3 regions of the Pseudoalteromonas sp. N1230-9 genome follow, and region 3 is predicted to be linked to each of the others. Evidence: predicted binding sites of a transcription regulator. Region 3 holds the regulator's gene; each other region holds the start of a gene.
What was found. The regulator sigma-54, encoded in region 3, starts transcription at its own class of promoters, with help from an activator protein. The targets are predictions, from matches to a motif close to GTTGGCACGNNNNTNGNNT.

Region 1 (5,669 bases), 550 kb from region 3:
ATTACCTTGCGAAAAGTTCTTCTGGTTTGCAACTACTTTTGCACCCGCACCAAGCATTAAACCTGATGGCATTTCAGTATCTTGTGATGAGCGACCACCAGGCTGATTGATATTTTGATATAGTAAATCTTCGAATACAGCACGGCTTTTTTTATAGCCTACTGTGCTGGCATTTGCGAGATTATTTGAAATCACCGAAATATCGGTTTGTTGGGCATCAAGCCCTGTTTTACTGATCCACAATGCAGGATTCATAATTCTACCCTCTCAGTGCTATTAAACGATGCGTAACAGCTGATCTTGACGTTCATCAATCTCTTCTGCTGTTTTCATCAATTTAACTTGTAATTCAAATTGGCGTTGATGGCTGATCATATCGACCATTTCATGTACAGGATTCACATTGGACATTTCAAGTGTGCCTGATAACACCTCTACATTTTCTGACACATCACAAAAGGTACATTGACCATTCACTAAGGTCTCTGGTTTTGGCCGAAATAAGCCATCATTACCTTTTTCAAGTTGCGTGTTATCAGCCTCAATAACCTTAAGTCTGTCAACGACTTCTAAAAAGTTTGCTGGCGCACCTTGAGGTCGAACTTGAATAGAACCATCTGAACTAAATTCAACTTTTTCAATGGGCAGTGGCAAAATAATCGGACCACCTTCGCCAATAACTTGACGTCCATGGCTGGTCATTAATGCGCCATCGGGAGTAATGTTTAATGTACCGGCTTTTGTATAAGCTTCGTTACCTGAGGCATCTTGAACACTTAGCCAACCTCTATCACTCAATGCAACATCAAGATCGCGTCCAGTCTCAACATACCCACCCGACTCCATATTTGAGCCAGGTCGCTCTTGCATAGAAAACACGCGTGTAGGCATGCCTTCACCAAACGCTTGCATAGAGCGGGCTTGTGCAAAATCAGCTTTAAAGCCAGTGGTGTTAGCATTAGCAAGGTTATTAGCCTTTAGGGCCAGACCTCGCATACTTTGCTTAGCACCCGACATGGCAATGTAGACCATTTTGTCCATAACATTGACTCATTAAAAATACGATATTTGATAAATGCAATAACAGTGCCAAAGTAAAATTGACGCCTTATTTAGCGCTTATGAAGTGTAGAGCTCTGTGTTGTAGCAGGTGTGGGTCTAGTGACTAAAATGAAAAAGGCTGCCTGTTAAAGAGCAGCCCTTGTGTCGGATTGAGTTGAAGATCCGCTATTATTAACGGATCTGTAAGATATTTTGTTGCAGTGTTGAGTTCACTTCAAGCGCACGCGAGTTTGCTTGGAAGTTACGCTGTGCACTAATCAAATCAACTAACTCAGACGTTAAGTTTACGTTTGATTGCTCAAGAGCAGAAGAATTCACAGTACCAAGCGTACCTGAACCTGGCTCCCCAGCAATAGGCTCACCTGAGGTTAAGCTTTTCTTCCACGATGTATCACCCACTTGTTGTAAGCCTTGTGAATTAGAAAAACGAACCATGGCAACTTGCCCTAGGAATGAGGTATCACCATTACTGTACGAAGCAACAACCTTACCATCTGTGCCAATATCAATACCTGCTAAGCGGCCCACTGTTGCGCCATCTTGCTCAAGTGCTTTAACTTCAAAGCGGCTGGCATACTGGGTTGGTATTTTATTTGTAGTACCTGCTTCATCACGCCAGTTAATATTAACGTCTTCAGGGAAACTCGCACCATTTGATAATAAGTCAGATAAACCAACCCCTGCACCCGCACCATTTGGGATAGAAAGTGGGTTGAAGGTAGCATCTGTATTTGGCGCACCATTTGTATTTAATGGTAAACCACTTGAATCAAACTGAAATGTTGATAATGGCGTGTAAGGCGCAGCTGTTTCTTCAACACCTGCTGGGCTAAATGGTTTTTCATCGAGCGTAGCATACACTTGCCACTCATTGTCATTCCCCGTTACGGTCGCATCTGTTTTCACAAAGTAAAGCTGTAAAACGTGCGGCTCACCCAGTGAGTCATATATCGTTGTCGATGTCGAACTGTTATACGACGCACTAGTTTCAGGGTCAAAAGGCGTGACTGTTGGCGTAGTAGAACGTGAATCTAGATTGAACGATGAATACACGTTATTGGTTGAACGCGGCGAGCCTGATGAGTCTGGAATTTGAATAGCTGAAGAGGTACTTAAGCTCACTGACGTTGTGTCACCTGTAGCAGGATCTACTGGAAAGCCTTGTAAGTAGTTTCCTTTAGCATCAACAACAAAGTTATCTTTATTTAACTTAAATGCACCAGCGCGCGTATAAGTAAAGTCTTGAGCTCCTAGCTCTTGGCTCATCGCGAAGTAACCTTCACCGGTGATGGCTAAATCAAGCGAGTTATTGGTAAACTGTAGTGAACCCTGATGGAACTGTTGAGCCACCATGGTTGTTTGCACACCATCACCATTCTTAGTTCGACCAGAGCTAAACACTGAAGATGCATATACATCCGCAAATTCAGCTCGTGATTCTTTAAAGCCTGTCGTATTAACGTTGGCAATATTATTTGCTGTTACATCTAAATCTTTTTGCGCGGCAGCAAGTCCGGTTAATGCAATATTGAAGCTCATAAGTCACCTCTAAAGTGTCAATCTGTAGCACTTGGCTAACTAATTAATCTGTATAATTAAGCGATTTCTGCTACATCAGTTAGCCTAACCGCGCCTTCTTTTGTATTTATAATGATGCCGTTCGAACCATTAATGTTCACACTCTCAATATTCTTGAAAGTCGCAATCGGTAAGCTGGTGTAGTCACCATTAACGTTGCCCTCGGCTTTGATTTTGTACTCACCAGGTGGCAAACGTTCGCCATCTTCATTTTCGCCATCCCATTCAAAACGAATTGCACCAGCAGATTGCGCCCCTAGCTCAATGGTTCTAACTAGTTGCCCTGATTCATCTTCAATACGCAGTGTTAACTCATCTACCGGATTTTCTGCAACAACAGAGCCTTTAGATACACCCGTTTCGTTTAAATCCAGCATATCTGACTCAAGCAACGCTTGCTTACCTACTAAAGTAGATGCTTGTAGCGCCGAGTTAGATGTCATTGAAGCCGTAAGGGATTCAAATTTACTATTAAGATTTGAAATACCTTCTGCCATAGTAAAGTTTGTCATCTGAGCAATCATTTGATCATTGTCAGCGGGCTTACTCGGGTCTTGAAACGATAACTGTTGAGTTAACAACGAGAAGAAATCTTCTTGTGTTAAAGTGTCATCTTTCTCTTCTGTTTTCGTTTGATTGTCTTGCCAACGTAAGTTATCTAAATACGTGGATGACGCACTGCTGATGTCGTTACTCATAACTTATCCTCGGTTACCGCTGCCCAAGCAACAGTGTTTTACTTAACATTTGCTTTGCTGCATCAGCAACTTGCACATTTGTTTGATAAGAGCGAGAGGCAGAAATCATATTAGCCATTTCTTCTACAACGTTAACATTTGGTTTGTAGATATAACCGTTTTCATCTGCACTTGGATGATTCGGGTTATATTCAATTTGCAGAGGCTTGTCGCTCTCTACAATACCCAGTACTTTAACGCCAACAGAAGAGCCCTGAGGATTGCTTTGTGATGCTGACGCTTTTGTAAGCTCAGCGGCAAACACAGGGTGACGCGCTCGGTAAGTCTCATTTTGACTAGAGCTAATCGTATTTGCATTTGAGATATTACTCGCCGTGGTATTTAAACGCACATTTTGTGCACTCATACCCGTACCTGAAATATCAAAAACATTATATAAACTCATGATTAAGCTCCTTGACTACCGAGGGCTTTTTTAAGGCCTTTAATTTTACTACTCATAAATTGCAGGCTTGCCTGATACTCTAATGAGTTTTGTACATACAAGTTTCGTTCCACTTGTATATCAACAGAGTTACCATCACCTGTATCTGCTTGATTTGGCGTGCGAAACATTTCTGAGTTACCAACAAAACGACTACCACCCGCAAGGTGTTTCTCGTTTGTACGTACCATAGTGTTGCCGCTTTGTTGGTTGCTTTTTGCCGCTTTTAATGCAGATGCAAAATCCACATCTTTTGCCTTGTAGCCCGGCGTATCAGCATTAGCGATATTAGTCGCTAATAACTCAGCACGTTGTGAACGGATCAACATTGCATGGGGGTGAACACCGAATGCTTTATCAAAACTGATAGCCATAACCATCTCCAAAAATTTGACTCTGCATTGGACAATGCAAAAGACAAGCCAAAAATAAAGAGCCTATCAATAAGGTTATAACTAATTGAAAATAAATAAGATATAGCAACCTAATAGTTAGGTTGCTAGAAGGGAATTATTTCTTCTGGTAGATGATACCTGGATTACAACGTACCATATCAAAGCTATCACTTAAGCCCGCCATTGACTCAGATGCGCCTAAAAATAAATAGCCTTTGGGGTTAAGTGCCTGAGCAAATTGCGCAATAATTTTTGCCTTAACCTCTGGTGAAAAGTAAATCAGTACATTGCGGCAAAAAATGATATCAAACTTGCCCATCAAGGCATAAGAATCTAATAAGTTGAGATGCCTAAAACTGACCATTTTTCTTATTGGATCAACCACCTGTGCCATACCATTGCCACTATCCTTAAAGAACTTTTGCCGCCTTTCCATAGACAAGCCTCGAGCGAGTGCAAGTGAGTCGTACTCAGCATTCTTACACATATCAAGCATGGTATTTGAAATATCAGTACCAATAATCTGCGCACCCATTTTTTAAAACACCTGGCTGCTTAGATTGAAACTCGGCAACCGACATAGCTATCGAGTAAGGTTCCTGACCAGAAGAACTTGCCGCAGACCAGATTTTCACTGGTCTATGCAAGTCTTTAAATTCAGGAAACAATTTAGTTTTAAGTAACTCAAAGGGGTATTGGTCACGGAACCAAAGCGTTTCGTTTGTCGTCATCGCATCAACAACTGCGGCACGTAACTGCCTCTCATGAGGACTTAGCGTTTTGCTCACTAATTGTGATAACGATTCCACACTAAAGCGAGCCATCAATGGTGCAAGGCGACTTTTAACTAAATATAGTTTGTTATCACCTAACACAATCCCACATTGTTGCTCTAAAAAAGAGCGAAATTGATCGTATTCGCTTTGTTGTAAGTGCTTATTTTCCAAAGTAATACCACCTATAAATTATTAATCACAGTGAACCCATTTTTTAACAGCTGTTGCTAATTCATCAGGGTTAAACTTTGCAATAAAATCATCCGCACCCACTTTTTCAATCATTGCTTGATTAAATACACCACTCAGTGATGTGTGTAAAATTACATGTAGCGGCGATAATTTTGGATCGGCTTTTATTTCTGCTGTTAAGGTATAGCCATCCATTTCTGGCATTTCAACATCAGATATCAGCAAACCAACGCGTTCGGTGATATTGTTTTGACAATCAAGTTCAGCAATTTCACGTAGCCTCAGCAATGCTTCTTTACCATTTTTAGCAAGCTCAGTTTGCACACCTAGTGGCTCAAGAGCACGCTTAACTTGATTTCTTGCTACCGCAGAATCATCAGCAATAAAGACGATGCGTTCACCTAAGTCTTTTTGAATTTCGCCCTCGCCCACGACCTCAGCACTGACCTCAGTATTAACTGGGCAGATCTCGTTAAGAATCTTT
Region 2 (5,669 bases), 200 kb from region 3:
GTGCCCTGGCCTTCAATTGAATCAACAATTCCTGTCACTAAACGATAATCGACATTAGTCATTGGCAAGTTCACTTTACCTGCCCCTGTAATGCGAATTAATGGGCTAAGTAATGATAAGTCATTGTTTGTCCCTACCCCATCTGTAAAATTAAAGCGACCTGTAAGTGCTGAGAAGTCTGTTTGCTGAGAGTTATCGAAGCCAGTATCTAACCCTTCAGACACTGCATTTAAGTTCCCTTTAATGAGCTCTTTACCTTTGCGCACCATCTCTGCCACATTCGCACCTTTAATTGCACCATCTGCAAACTCAAATGCTAATTGACCATCTAATGCATTAACAAAGTCTTTTTGACTTTGTCCTGTGGTCGCTAGATCCCAGTTTAAAGAGCCTTTACCCATAAGCTTATCGAAACCTGCTGCATCAGTCAGTAAGGGCTGTGCATCAATTTTATCTAAAGCAAAATTAGTGCTAATTTTATAGGGTGTTTGCTTGGCATTGACTGTGATCACACCTTTACCACTGCCTTCATAAGCAACAAATTTATCTAAGCTAATTTTTGCTAGTGCATTTTTAAGGTTCACCGTTAACTGGTTTTCACCAAGTGTAATATCATTTGCTTTTAGACCACTTGAACGCACAACAATATTTGCATCAAGTGCATTTAAGCCACTCATATCAATTGGTGTATCATCCCAAACAATTGGCTGTGCAGGCGTATCTGTGGCTGGTTCTGCTTGCTCTTCTTTAGCCACACCCTCTGGTAGGTAAGGGTTCAAATCAAGCATACCTAAATCAATATCGGCATTCACAGCTAAGCGACTCCCTAAGTTAATGTCGCTTTTACCTTTAATTTGTAGCTCATCTAAGGTGGCAAGTAACTCAGTGAGCTTAAATTTATCACCTTTTAAGTGCATTGACCCTTTTACATTAAAGGCATTAAACGCATTTTCTTTTGCATTAAGTTCAACACCTTGCCAGCTTGCGATCTCTTTAACTGAGTCACCACTTACTGATAACTGACCTTGCACATCTTTACCCATTTGGGCGATCGCGCCTTTGAAGTTTACATCCACTAAACGTGAATCAACCTCGGTGCTGACATTAAAAGTTTCGCCTTCAATCGCTTTTACCGGTGTATCTAAGGTGACATCTAAATCAAAACGTTCACCCATATAGGTAATACCGCCTTTTAACTCAAGAGTCTTACGAAGAGAGGGTAGTAAGATGGCTAACTCTAAATCGCTTATCTGTTGCTTTGCCCCAGTTTTGCCATCAAGGTAGGTGAAAGTCCCGCCATAAATTGCCACTTCACCAAGCTCGATATCAAAGTTATCTGGTAAGTTAACGGCGCCAGAACTCTTTTGCTGCTCTGTCTGTGGTTGCTCAGCAACTGCATCAAATAGCTGCCAGTTTGCTTTACCATTTTTATCGGTTTCTAATAATATTGTTGGTTCATTAATAACAAACTTATCTAGTTTGAAATCACCGCCAAATAAAGACATCCATGGAATACGGATAGCCAACTGTTGCATGCTCGCCATGTCTTTTTGTGAACCTGTTTGCATATTAGCAAAATGTACATCGTTGAGCTCAAGCGTTAATGATGGAAATACCGACAACTTTTTATCACCATTAATAGTCAGACTACGACCTGTGGTTTGTTCTACTTGCTCCGATACTTTGTTAAATATCGCGTCTGTAGGTATGAGGAATGGTGCTGCGACTACTAATGCAATCAGTAATACGAAAATGACACCAACAATTTTCAGTAAGGTTTTCATAATCATCCTTAAACATGGGCAAACAATGTTCATATCATAGCGGGAGTTAGGCGCAATTGCATTGCCCAATCCATAAAAAGGTTTGTAAACAAGCTTAGGTACAAGAATATGAATCAACGCTGAAATATTTTGATACCTATAGGTTACAAAAAGATCTTGACCGAATGATACCCTAGGGTTACATTGATACCTGTAGGTTACATTTGAGTTTAAAATAAAAGGAAACGATTATGTCTAAGCAAGATATCAAAACGGAAGAAAAGTTTATGAGTCATAACGCATGGTTTTCAATATTCATGGGAGTCACGTTATTAATTATTAGTGTTTACCCAATGCTCAAGCAAACATCAGCACCGTTACTGTTTATTGGCGGTAGCGCATTTTTAGGATCTTTCTTTATGTTTGTAATTAGAGGTGGATTTACATGGAAACTTGGCTATCGCCTTACATATAAGGATGAATTTTTAAATACGATTGATACCATCGCTTATAAACATGTTGTGCTTGGATTACTTTTTAGCATGGGGGCTATTTTTTTATTGTCTAACGAACTTGCTTTAAATGTATCGCATAGCATGATGGCCACATTTTATCTTGCCTTGATGAGTTTAATATATGGCGTATCAATTCTTTGGCAAAGTAGAGACTAGGTGTAAAAGTGCAAAATAATATCGCTAAATTCCGTAAAGAAAAGGGGTTGTCGCAGCAAGAGCTTGCTGATGCCATTGCAGTATCACGTAAAACCATTAGCACAGTTGAAACAGGCCGCTTTATTCCCTCGGTGATTATCGCGTTAAAAATTGCTGCTCACTTTGAACTCAGTGTTGAGCAATTATTTACACTCGATGACAATAATTAATTAACCTCGTCAGTCGCAATCTTACTTATAAATTATCAGTAAGATTGCATCATTTCATTACTTCGGTATGATGCACGACCCTGTTGTTTTTGCACCCTGTGTACTAAAATTAAACAACCTAATTTGGTCAAAACTGGAGTATCGATTAAGCATGAAGAAACTGCTTATTTCACCGTCAAAAATGGCGCTTGGCGAGCAAGAAAGTCAAATTTATCAAAACATCCTCAAGCAAGCCTCTGATATCAGCTTAAATCTAATGGCAGTTAAAGTAGAAAACCACCCTGAAGACTTTTTAGGTTGGTGCTATGAGCTATTGAGTGCAAGCCGTGATCGCATTAATTACGATCTATTGGAAGATAAGCAATTACCGACACTTAAAAAACTTCATGACTTATTAATTTCTGCAATCAGCTTTTTGCAGTTAAAAACATTAAGAGTTGCGCCATGGCCAGTTATCGCAAGTTTCATCGAGCAGCATAAAGAGCTTGTAGCGCTTGATGAGCAACTACGCTTAGCTAATTACATTGCTGCAATTAAATCGCAATCACTAAAAGAGATGATCCCAGAAGACCGTTTAGCGTTTTCAGGTAAGCACAGTGCCTCGCTCGATCCAAGCAGCTATAACTTTGACGTTGAATGGTTTGCTCCTACTAAAAACGCCAAAGGTTTCCATCAAATGTTGAGTGATTTACCTGGTGCGTTCGATGAGGCTCTTGCACACATTCCACTTGAGGGTGAAGTAACTCAAGAACATTATCAGCATTTTATGGTTGCTTACTTCATGGCGTTTAATGGCAGCGATGAAAAGCCAACGCTTGCTCCTGCTACTCGCTTGCTTGCGATGCGCCGACCTGACGTGTTTACACCAATCGTAAATAGTAAACTGGATGCCCTTTGTGCAGCCCTTGGCATTACGAAGCTAAATAACCGCGATTTCGAGCGCTACTGGCAAGATGTTGTCGAAGCCATTCATAGTATGCCTTGGTTCAAAATGGCTAGTGCGGCAAATGAGCTTGAGCAATCTCTAGTTGAAATCAAAGCCCTATTGCCCAGCTTCTTTTATTATGCAGATAAAAGTACCGCTGATAGCTCTAACTATATTAAGTTACTAAACAAGCCTAAAAGCAGCACAAGCTCTGCGGGTAAGAAGACTGTACGCCGCGGTAAAGAATCGGCTGAAATACTGGTAGACCGAGCATTAGCAAGTGATCATATCCCTGAACATATCAAAGCTAAGCGCGACTCAATCATCAGTGAAGTTGAAAAAGGCCGTAGCGTTGAAGAAACCATTAGTTTAATGCGTGCCATTTTCGGCTAAGTCTCTATCAAGTAAGAAAAACCTGGTTGCGTCTTCATTGTGCAACCAGAAAATTTATTGCACCATGCAAGTGCGCATGAATAATTCAAATACAAGTCAACTTTAACCAAAAGAATACTTACAAGACTGTTTTAAAAGAAATAAAGCATAAAAATTCCCACCGTAAATTAACTTGGCACAACCAGTGCTATATCGTATCCAGACAACACATAAAAATAATGCCCCGACAAATAACCAGACTGCAATCTGAAATGGGCAAAATCAACATAACAACAGGATACAAAACATGCTAAAACTAAAAAAAGTGGTCGCGGCCAGCGCCCTCACGCTACTTACTTTAAGCTCGACGTATAGCTTTGCAGAAATAACAGCTAACGCGGCAGCAACCTCAAACTACTTATGGCGTGGTCAAGAGCAAGGCGGCGGAGATGCCGCAATTCAAGGTGGTATTGATTACGCAAGTGAATCTGGCTTTTATGCGGGTACTTGGATATCAAATGCTAGCTGGGCAGAAGATATGACCTACGAGCTGGATCTCTACGCTGGTTTTGGCGGCGATATCAATGAAACCTTTAGCTACGATGTAGGCTACATCTATTATGCATACCCAGATGCGGCCTCGTTTACCGATGCAGACTTTTCAGAGATCTACGGTAGCATTAGTATGGGTAGCTTCACGTTTGGCGCAGCCGTACTAGCTTCATCAGCAGCAAGCGGCGATGGCACCGACTTTGGAGATTCACTGTATTTAAATGCCGATTATAGCTTTCCAATCGGAAGTAATGGCACAGAGCTGGCGCTGCATGTCGGCCATTACTCAGGTGATTTCATTGGTGATGACAATATCATCGACTACGGTGTTTCGGTATCTAAAGACGGCTTTACATTAGGCGTTTCAGATACTGACATTGATGGAACAGATGTGAAAGTGTATGTCGCTTACGCGGTAGATTTTACACTTTAAAAAAGAATGTGTTACTTGCTGCAACACGAAGGGCCGCAAGGCCCTTTTCTAGTTTAGAAGCTTAAGGAACACTGTGGCCTGTTGAGCCCTGCCAAATACGATACCACTGCTCACGGCTTATCTTAAGAGCCTTAGCAGCAACAGCTGATTTAACGCGTTCAATATTACCCGTACCTAGCACTACAGATGGCGCACTCGGATGCATCAATAACCAGGCATACACCACTTGATCAAGAGAACTTGCACCAACTTCAGTGCCGACCTGCTCTAACACTGCGCGTAAACGTATCGCTTTTTCATCATCACTTGAGAACAGACGTCCACCTGCTAATGGTGACCAAAGCATTGGTTTGATATCGAGCAATTGACATTGATCTAAAGTTCCATCATCAAGGGCTTTCATTTCGTAAGGCGAAAACTCAATCTGATTGGTAACCAATTCAAAATCTAAACGGGATTGTAATAAGCTGAGTTGAGATGACGTAAAGTTAGATACACCAAAGTCAATCACATCACCATTCGATTTGAGGGTATTGAATGCTTCTGCCATTTCATCGGCGTTCATCAAGTAATCAGGGCGATGGATAAGTAATACATCTAAACGATCAGTGTTGAAGTTTTTAAGTGACTGCTGTGCTGAGGCAATTATATGCGCGGCACTTGAATCATAATGGTTAGCCTTACCTTGTAATCCTAAACTTGCAAATGCGGGTTTGATACCACACTTGGTAATTATTTTAATTT
Region 3 (5,669 bases):
GTATATCAATGCTGATTTCGAACATGCCTGCCAATTAATGTTTCATTGCACAGGGCGTATTATTGTCATAGGTATGGGTAAATCAGGCCATATCGGCAACAAAATAGCCGCTACATTAGCAAGTACAGGCACCCCTGCATTTTTTGTTCACCCAGGTGAAGCGAGTCATGGTGACTTAGGTATGATCACACGTGAAGATGTTGTGATGTGCATTTCAAATTCAGGTGAAACCAGTGAAGTGCTTGGTATTATTCCTGTTATTAAACGTATTGGCGCAAAAATGATATCTCTAACAGGTAACCCTAACTCAACTATGGGGAAGCTATCGGATGTCCATGTGTGCATCAAAGTTAGCCAAGAAGCGTGTCCATTGGGCCTCGCCCCTACTGCCAGCACCACTGCGACATTAGTTATGGGCGATGCGATAGCCGTTGCCCTACTCGAAGCGCGCGGTTTTACTGCCGATGATTTTGCTTTATCTCACCCAGGGGGGAGCCTAGGTAAGCGCTTATTACTGAGCCTTGAAGACGTCATGCATACTGGCAGTGCCACACCTATCGTTACCGAGTCCCAAAGCGTTAAAGATGCGCTGATAGAAATGTCAGCCAAAGGCCTTGGTATGACAGCCATTGTCGATGAAAACAAAAAGCTTGCAGGTCTGTTTACTGACGGTGATTTACGCCGTATTTTAGAGCAACGCGTCGATATTCATAACACATCGATTAGCCAAGTAATGACACGCTCATGCACCACCGCACATGCAGATATGCTCGCTGCGGAAGCATTGAATATTATGGAACGAAAACGCATTAACGGTTTAATAATAATAGATGAAAGTAATACACCGATTGGCGCACTTAATATGCAAGACCTTTTAAAAGCAGGGGTACTTTAAACATGACGTTTGCCGAGCTTTATCAGCCATTAAGCACAGATGTAAGCCAACGTGCTCAGAAAATAAAACTACTCATTTGCGATATTGATGGCGTTTTCTCTGATGGCCGTATTTACTTAGGAAATAACGGTGAAGAACTCAAAGCGTTTAATACCAAAGATGGCTTTGGTATCAAAGCATTAATAAATAGTGGCTTTGAGGTTGCGGTTATTACAGGGCGACATTCACAAATAGTTCAGCAACGCATGACTAGCCTAACAGTACAACACATCTATCAAGGTCAAGAAAACAAGCTTATTGCGTATCAAGAATTAAAAGACAAACTGGCTTTGACCGATGAGCAAATAGCTTATATCGGTGATGATGGCCCTGATTTACCCGTCATGGAAAAGGTAGGCTTTGCCGTTGCTGTAAACGATGCTCACCCACTTATAAAAAGACTCGCTCATTACACTACCATGTTACCCGGAGGGTTTGGTGCTGTGCGAGAGCTGACTGATTTATTAATGCTGGAAAACGCGAAAGCGTTAACAACTGATGGAACCAGCGCATGAATATAGCCCGTATTTTACTGAGTATTGTTTTTGTTTGTTGCATGATCTGGTTATGGTATCCGTACTTTAGCCAACCAACAGGCGCAATAAACAGTGAAGACGAGATAATCGCAACACCGGATTACACCGCTATTGCGCTAAAGCAAACTGCGTATGATGAGCAAGGTAACATCAGCCATAAAGTCGCTGCGGCTAAAATGGAGCTATACCAGCAATTAGGATTTACTTTTTTTGAACAGCCTATTTTTACCATCTATGGGGATCAACAGGTTTGGCAGGTAAAAGCAAAAGAGGCTACCTTGTACGAAAACGATCAGCTCATTTTTGAAGGTGACGTTGTTGCAAAAAATCTAACTCATAATGGCATGATTGAAGATATCAACGCAGAAAATATCAATGTCGATATTGAAAAAATGACCATGTACTCAAAACAACCTGTTACATTAACAGGCCCAAACTTAAAGATTACCGGTAAAGGTTTAAAAGCCGATTTAAAAGCCGAAATCGTCGAGTTAACTAACCATACACGAACCATATACTATGACCAATAAACTTAAAAAATTACTTCTAATCCCAAGCTTATTGATTGCGTTTTCAAGCGCTGCTGCAGACCAAGCGGGTACTCCTATCAGCATTAGCTCAGATCGCCAAGTAGGTCAGTTAAAAAATGGTGTAGGGATTTTTGAAGAAAATGTAGAAATAACCCATGGTAATCGTCGTATTACCGCAGATCGCCTAGAAGCACATGCAGGTGAAGTTGATGGTACTGTTTCACTTATCATTGCCACAGGTAAGCCAGCCTACTTTGAAGAAAAACAAGAAGATGGCACGGTTATGAGCGCCAGCGCAGACGAAGTTCGTTACGATGTAGCAAAGCGTTTACTCACATTAGTTGGCGATGCGCAAGTGACACAAGCAGGGCAAAAAGTCAGCGCAAAAAGTATAACTTATGACATGGAACAACAGCTAATTAGTGCTGAAAAAGACGAAAACTCAACGGATCGTGTGCATACAATCTTAGTGCCTGTTGATAATAAAAAAGATGATAAAGGCCAGCCATGAGTACATTAAAAGCAGAGCTGCTAGCAAAGAGCTATAAAGGCCGCCAAGTTGTCAAAAATGTGGGACTAGAAGTCGAAGCAGGCAGTATTGTCGGCTTACTAGGTCCTAATGGTGCAGGTAAAACCACCACCTTTTATATGATTGTTGGGCTAGTGCCAAGCGACAAAGGTAAAATTAGTATTGATGACAACGACATCACTTTATTACCCATGCATAATCGTGCTCGATTAGGTATTGGCTATTTACCTCAAGAATCATCCATTTTTAGAAAGTTGACAGTCTACCAAAACCTGATGGCGATTCTTGAAACACGCAAAGATCTTAAAAAACAGCAACGAGAAGAAACACTCAATAACCTGCTTGATGAATTTAGTATTCAGCACATCCGAGATAGCCAAGGTATGGCGCTATCAGGAGGCGAGCGTCGCCGTGTTGAAATCGCGCGAGCATTAGCCGCAGATCCAAAATTTATTCTGCTAGATGAGCCTTTTGCTGGTGTTGATCCAATTTCAGTGTTAGATATAAAGAAAATTATAGAGCATTTGAAAAACCGTGGTATCGGTGTACTAATAACTGACCATAATGTTCGAGAAACCCTTGATGTTTGTGAAAAAGCCTACATTGTTTCTCATGGGGAGCTAATTGCATCAGGCACGCCTGAGCACGTATTAGCAGACCAAACGGTACGCGATGTCTATCTAGGCGAGCAATTCAGGTTGTAACCAATACACCATCGACTAGAGCATCTGCTAGACTTACAATAATGACAACATATTGATATTGACTCAAAGTAGTATCAATCAATGATTTAAAAGGATTGTTAGGGATACATGAGGCAATCATTACAGCTGCGCATGGGCCAGCAACTTACAATGACTCCACAACTGCAACAAGCCATTCGCTTATTGCAGCTTAGTACATTGGATCTCCAGCAAGAAATACAAGAAGCGCTTGATAGTAATCCTCTGCTTGAAGTGGAAGAAGCGGATTATAATGAAGAAGCGATCGGTAAAAACGAACAAAAATCTGACTCTGATGATTCACAAGTCACAGCTACGGCAGAAGAAGCACCCAGTGAATACGAGCAAGAGAGCAGTGATGCACTCAATAAAGATACCGTCAGTGACGACCTAGCAATGGATGTCACGTGGGATGAGTACATGAGTGCAGCCCCTTCAACCTCGTCAGGGCCAATGCCAGAAGATGAGTCTATTTACCAAGGTGCGTCAACCGAAACTCTCCATGAATATCTGATGTGGCAACTACAGTTGACCCCATTTAGTCCGACTGACGAAGCGATTGCTGTTGCTATAGTCGAAGCTATCGATGACTCAGGTATTTTAACTGTGAGTTGTGAGGATATTGTTGAAAGCTTTAATCAAAATGATGATGAAGAAGAAATAGAACTTGATGAAGTCGAAGCGGTCTTAAAAAGAATACAGCTATTTGATCCTGTCGGCATTGGTGCTCGCAGCTTACAAGAGTGCCTATGTATACAACTTCGTCAATTCGATGCAGATACACCTTATTTGGCTGAAACTAAAATGGTTTTATCTGAGCACATCGAATTATTAGCAAGTCGCGACTATCGTACTTTGATGAAAAAGACTAAGCTTAAAGAAAACGAGCTTAAAGAAGTGATGACACTTATCCATAGCTTAAACCCTAAGCCCGCGGATAGCATCGTACGTGAAGAGTCTGAATACGTCATACCTGATGTATCGGTAAAAAAAGTAAAAGGTCGTTGGGTGGTTGAGCTAAACCCTGACTGTATGCCAAAGATCAGAGTGAACAGCCAGTATGCGGCTATGTCACGCTCTGTAAAATCAAGCAGTGACAGCCAGTTTATTCGCTCTCATCTGCAAGAAGCTAAGTGGTTTATTAAAAGCTTAGAGAGTCGGAATGATACTTTATTAAAAGTAACGAACTGTATTGTTCAACAACAACAGGCTTTCTTTGAACACGGCCCAGAGGCGATGAAGCCGATGGTGCTAAATGATGTCGCTGAAATGGTCGAAATGCATGAATCGACGATTTCACGGGTAACAACGCAAAAATATATGCATACCCCAAGGGGTATTTTTGAGTTGAAATATTTCTTCTCAAGCCACGTCAGCACAGAAAATGGTGGCGAGTGTTCATCAACGGCAATACGCGCTTTAATCAAAAAGCTTATTGCCGCAGAAAACTCAGCGAAGCCATTGAGTGACAGTAAGATTGCAGATATATTGGCTGAGCAAGGAATTAAAGTAGCTAGACGTACAATTGCAAAATACCGAGAGTCTCTAGCAATACCGCCGTCTAATCAGCGTAAAAGCTTGATTTAGACGTTTTACATAGAAGGAAAATGCTTATGCAACTAAACCTAACTGGTCGTCATGTAGAAATCACAGATTCATTAAAAGACTATGTAAACACCAAGTTTGCGAAACTAGAAAGGCATTTTGATCATATTAATAATGTTCATGTCATTCTAGATGTAGAAAAATTAAGTCAAAAAGCAGAAGCAACTTTACATGTAAACGGAGGCGAACTGTTTGCCTCTACAGAGCATCAAGATATGTACGCGGCCATCGACTCGCTAATTGATAAGCTTGATCGCCAAGTTATTAAACACAAAGAGAAATTAGCTCGACACTAAATTATGAAACTTAGTTCACTTACTAGCCAGGACTGCAGCAAAGCTGCGGTCCTTTTTAATAGCAAAAAAAGAATTCTCGAATTTATCAGCGAACTCGCTCATAAGCAGCTTCCTCATCTATCGCAGCAAGATATTCTTAATGCTTTACTCAATCGAGAAAAGTTGGGGAGTACAGGAATTGGTAGAGGCATTGCTATTCCGCATGGTCGTATGTCGGGTGCTGATAAACCACATGCGTTTATTATAGTGAGCGAATCGCCAATTAACTTTGATGCAATTGACAACCGCCCTGTTGATATTTTTGTTGCACTCATCGTACCTGATGGAGACTGCCAACTTCATTTAAAGACCTTATCAACAATTGCTGATAGACTAAAAGATAAAGAATTTTGTAAACAGTTACGCAGCGCAAAAACCGATCAGGAACTGTTTCAAGTTATTGCATCAGAGGCATAAATGGAATTAATTATTATCAGTGGCCGTTCTGGCTCAGGTAAATCAGTCGCTTTACGAGTCC

Region 1: flgB (flagellar basal body rod protein FlgB) is a predicted target of sigma-54. The motif match lies at 4,231-4,249, and genes of this name have one in related genera.
Region 2: LY624_RS15875 (TorF family putative porin) is a predicted target of sigma-54. The motif match lies at 4,133-4,151, and genes of this name have one in related genera.

Annotation. Positions count from the first base shown of each region.
Region 1 covers NZ_CP090419.1:2,633,219-2,638,887, forward strand. Annotated here, with positions in the region: gene flgG (flagellar basal-body rod protein FlgG) at 1-255, opposite strand, end outside; gene LY624_RS12300 (flagellar basal body rod protein FlgF) at 277-1,041, opposite strand; gene flgE (flagellar hook protein FlgE) at 1,234-2,601, opposite strand; gene LY624_RS12310 (flagellar hook assembly protein FlgD) at 2,658-3,338, opposite strand; gene flgC (flagellar basal body rod protein FlgC) at 3,352-3,783, opposite strand; gene flgB (flagellar basal body rod protein FlgB) at 3,786-4,196, opposite strand; partial or broken gene LY624_RS12325 (CheR family methyltransferase) at 4,333-5,164, opposite strand; gene LY624_RS12330 (chemotaxis protein) at 5,186-5,669, opposite strand, start outside.
Region 2 covers NZ_CP090419.1:3,384,202-3,389,870, forward strand. Annotated here, with positions in the region: gene LY624_RS15855 (AsmA family protein) at 1-1,784, opposite strand, end outside; gene LY624_RS15860 (hypothetical protein) at 2,015-2,434, shown strand; gene LY624_RS15865 (helix-turn-helix transcriptional regulator) at 2,443-2,643, shown strand; gene LY624_RS15870 (hypothetical protein) at 2,795-3,961, shown strand; gene LY624_RS15875 (TorF family putative porin) at 4,248-4,925, shown strand; gene LY624_RS15880 (aldo/keto reductase) at 4,987-5,669, opposite strand, start outside.
Region 3 covers NZ_CP090419.1:3,181,938-3,187,606, forward strand. Annotated here, with positions in the region: gene LY624_RS14770 (KpsF/GutQ family sugar-phosphate isomerase) at 1-895, shown strand, start outside; gene kdsC (3-deoxy-manno-octulosonate-8-phosphatase KdsC) at 898-1,449, shown strand; gene lptC (LPS export ABC transporter periplasmic protein LptC) at 1,446-2,000, shown strand; gene lptA (lipopolysaccharide transport periplasmic protein LptA) at 1,990-2,511, shown strand; gene lptB (LPS export ABC transporter ATP-binding protein) at 2,508-3,233, shown strand; gene LY624_RS14795 (RNA polymerase factor sigma-54) at 3,342-4,838, shown strand; gene hpf (ribosome hibernation promoting factor) at 4,865-5,152, shown strand; gene ptsN (PTS IIA-like nitrogen regulatory protein PtsN) at 5,156-5,608, shown strand; gene rapZ (RNase adapter RapZ) at 5,609-5,669, shown strand, end outside.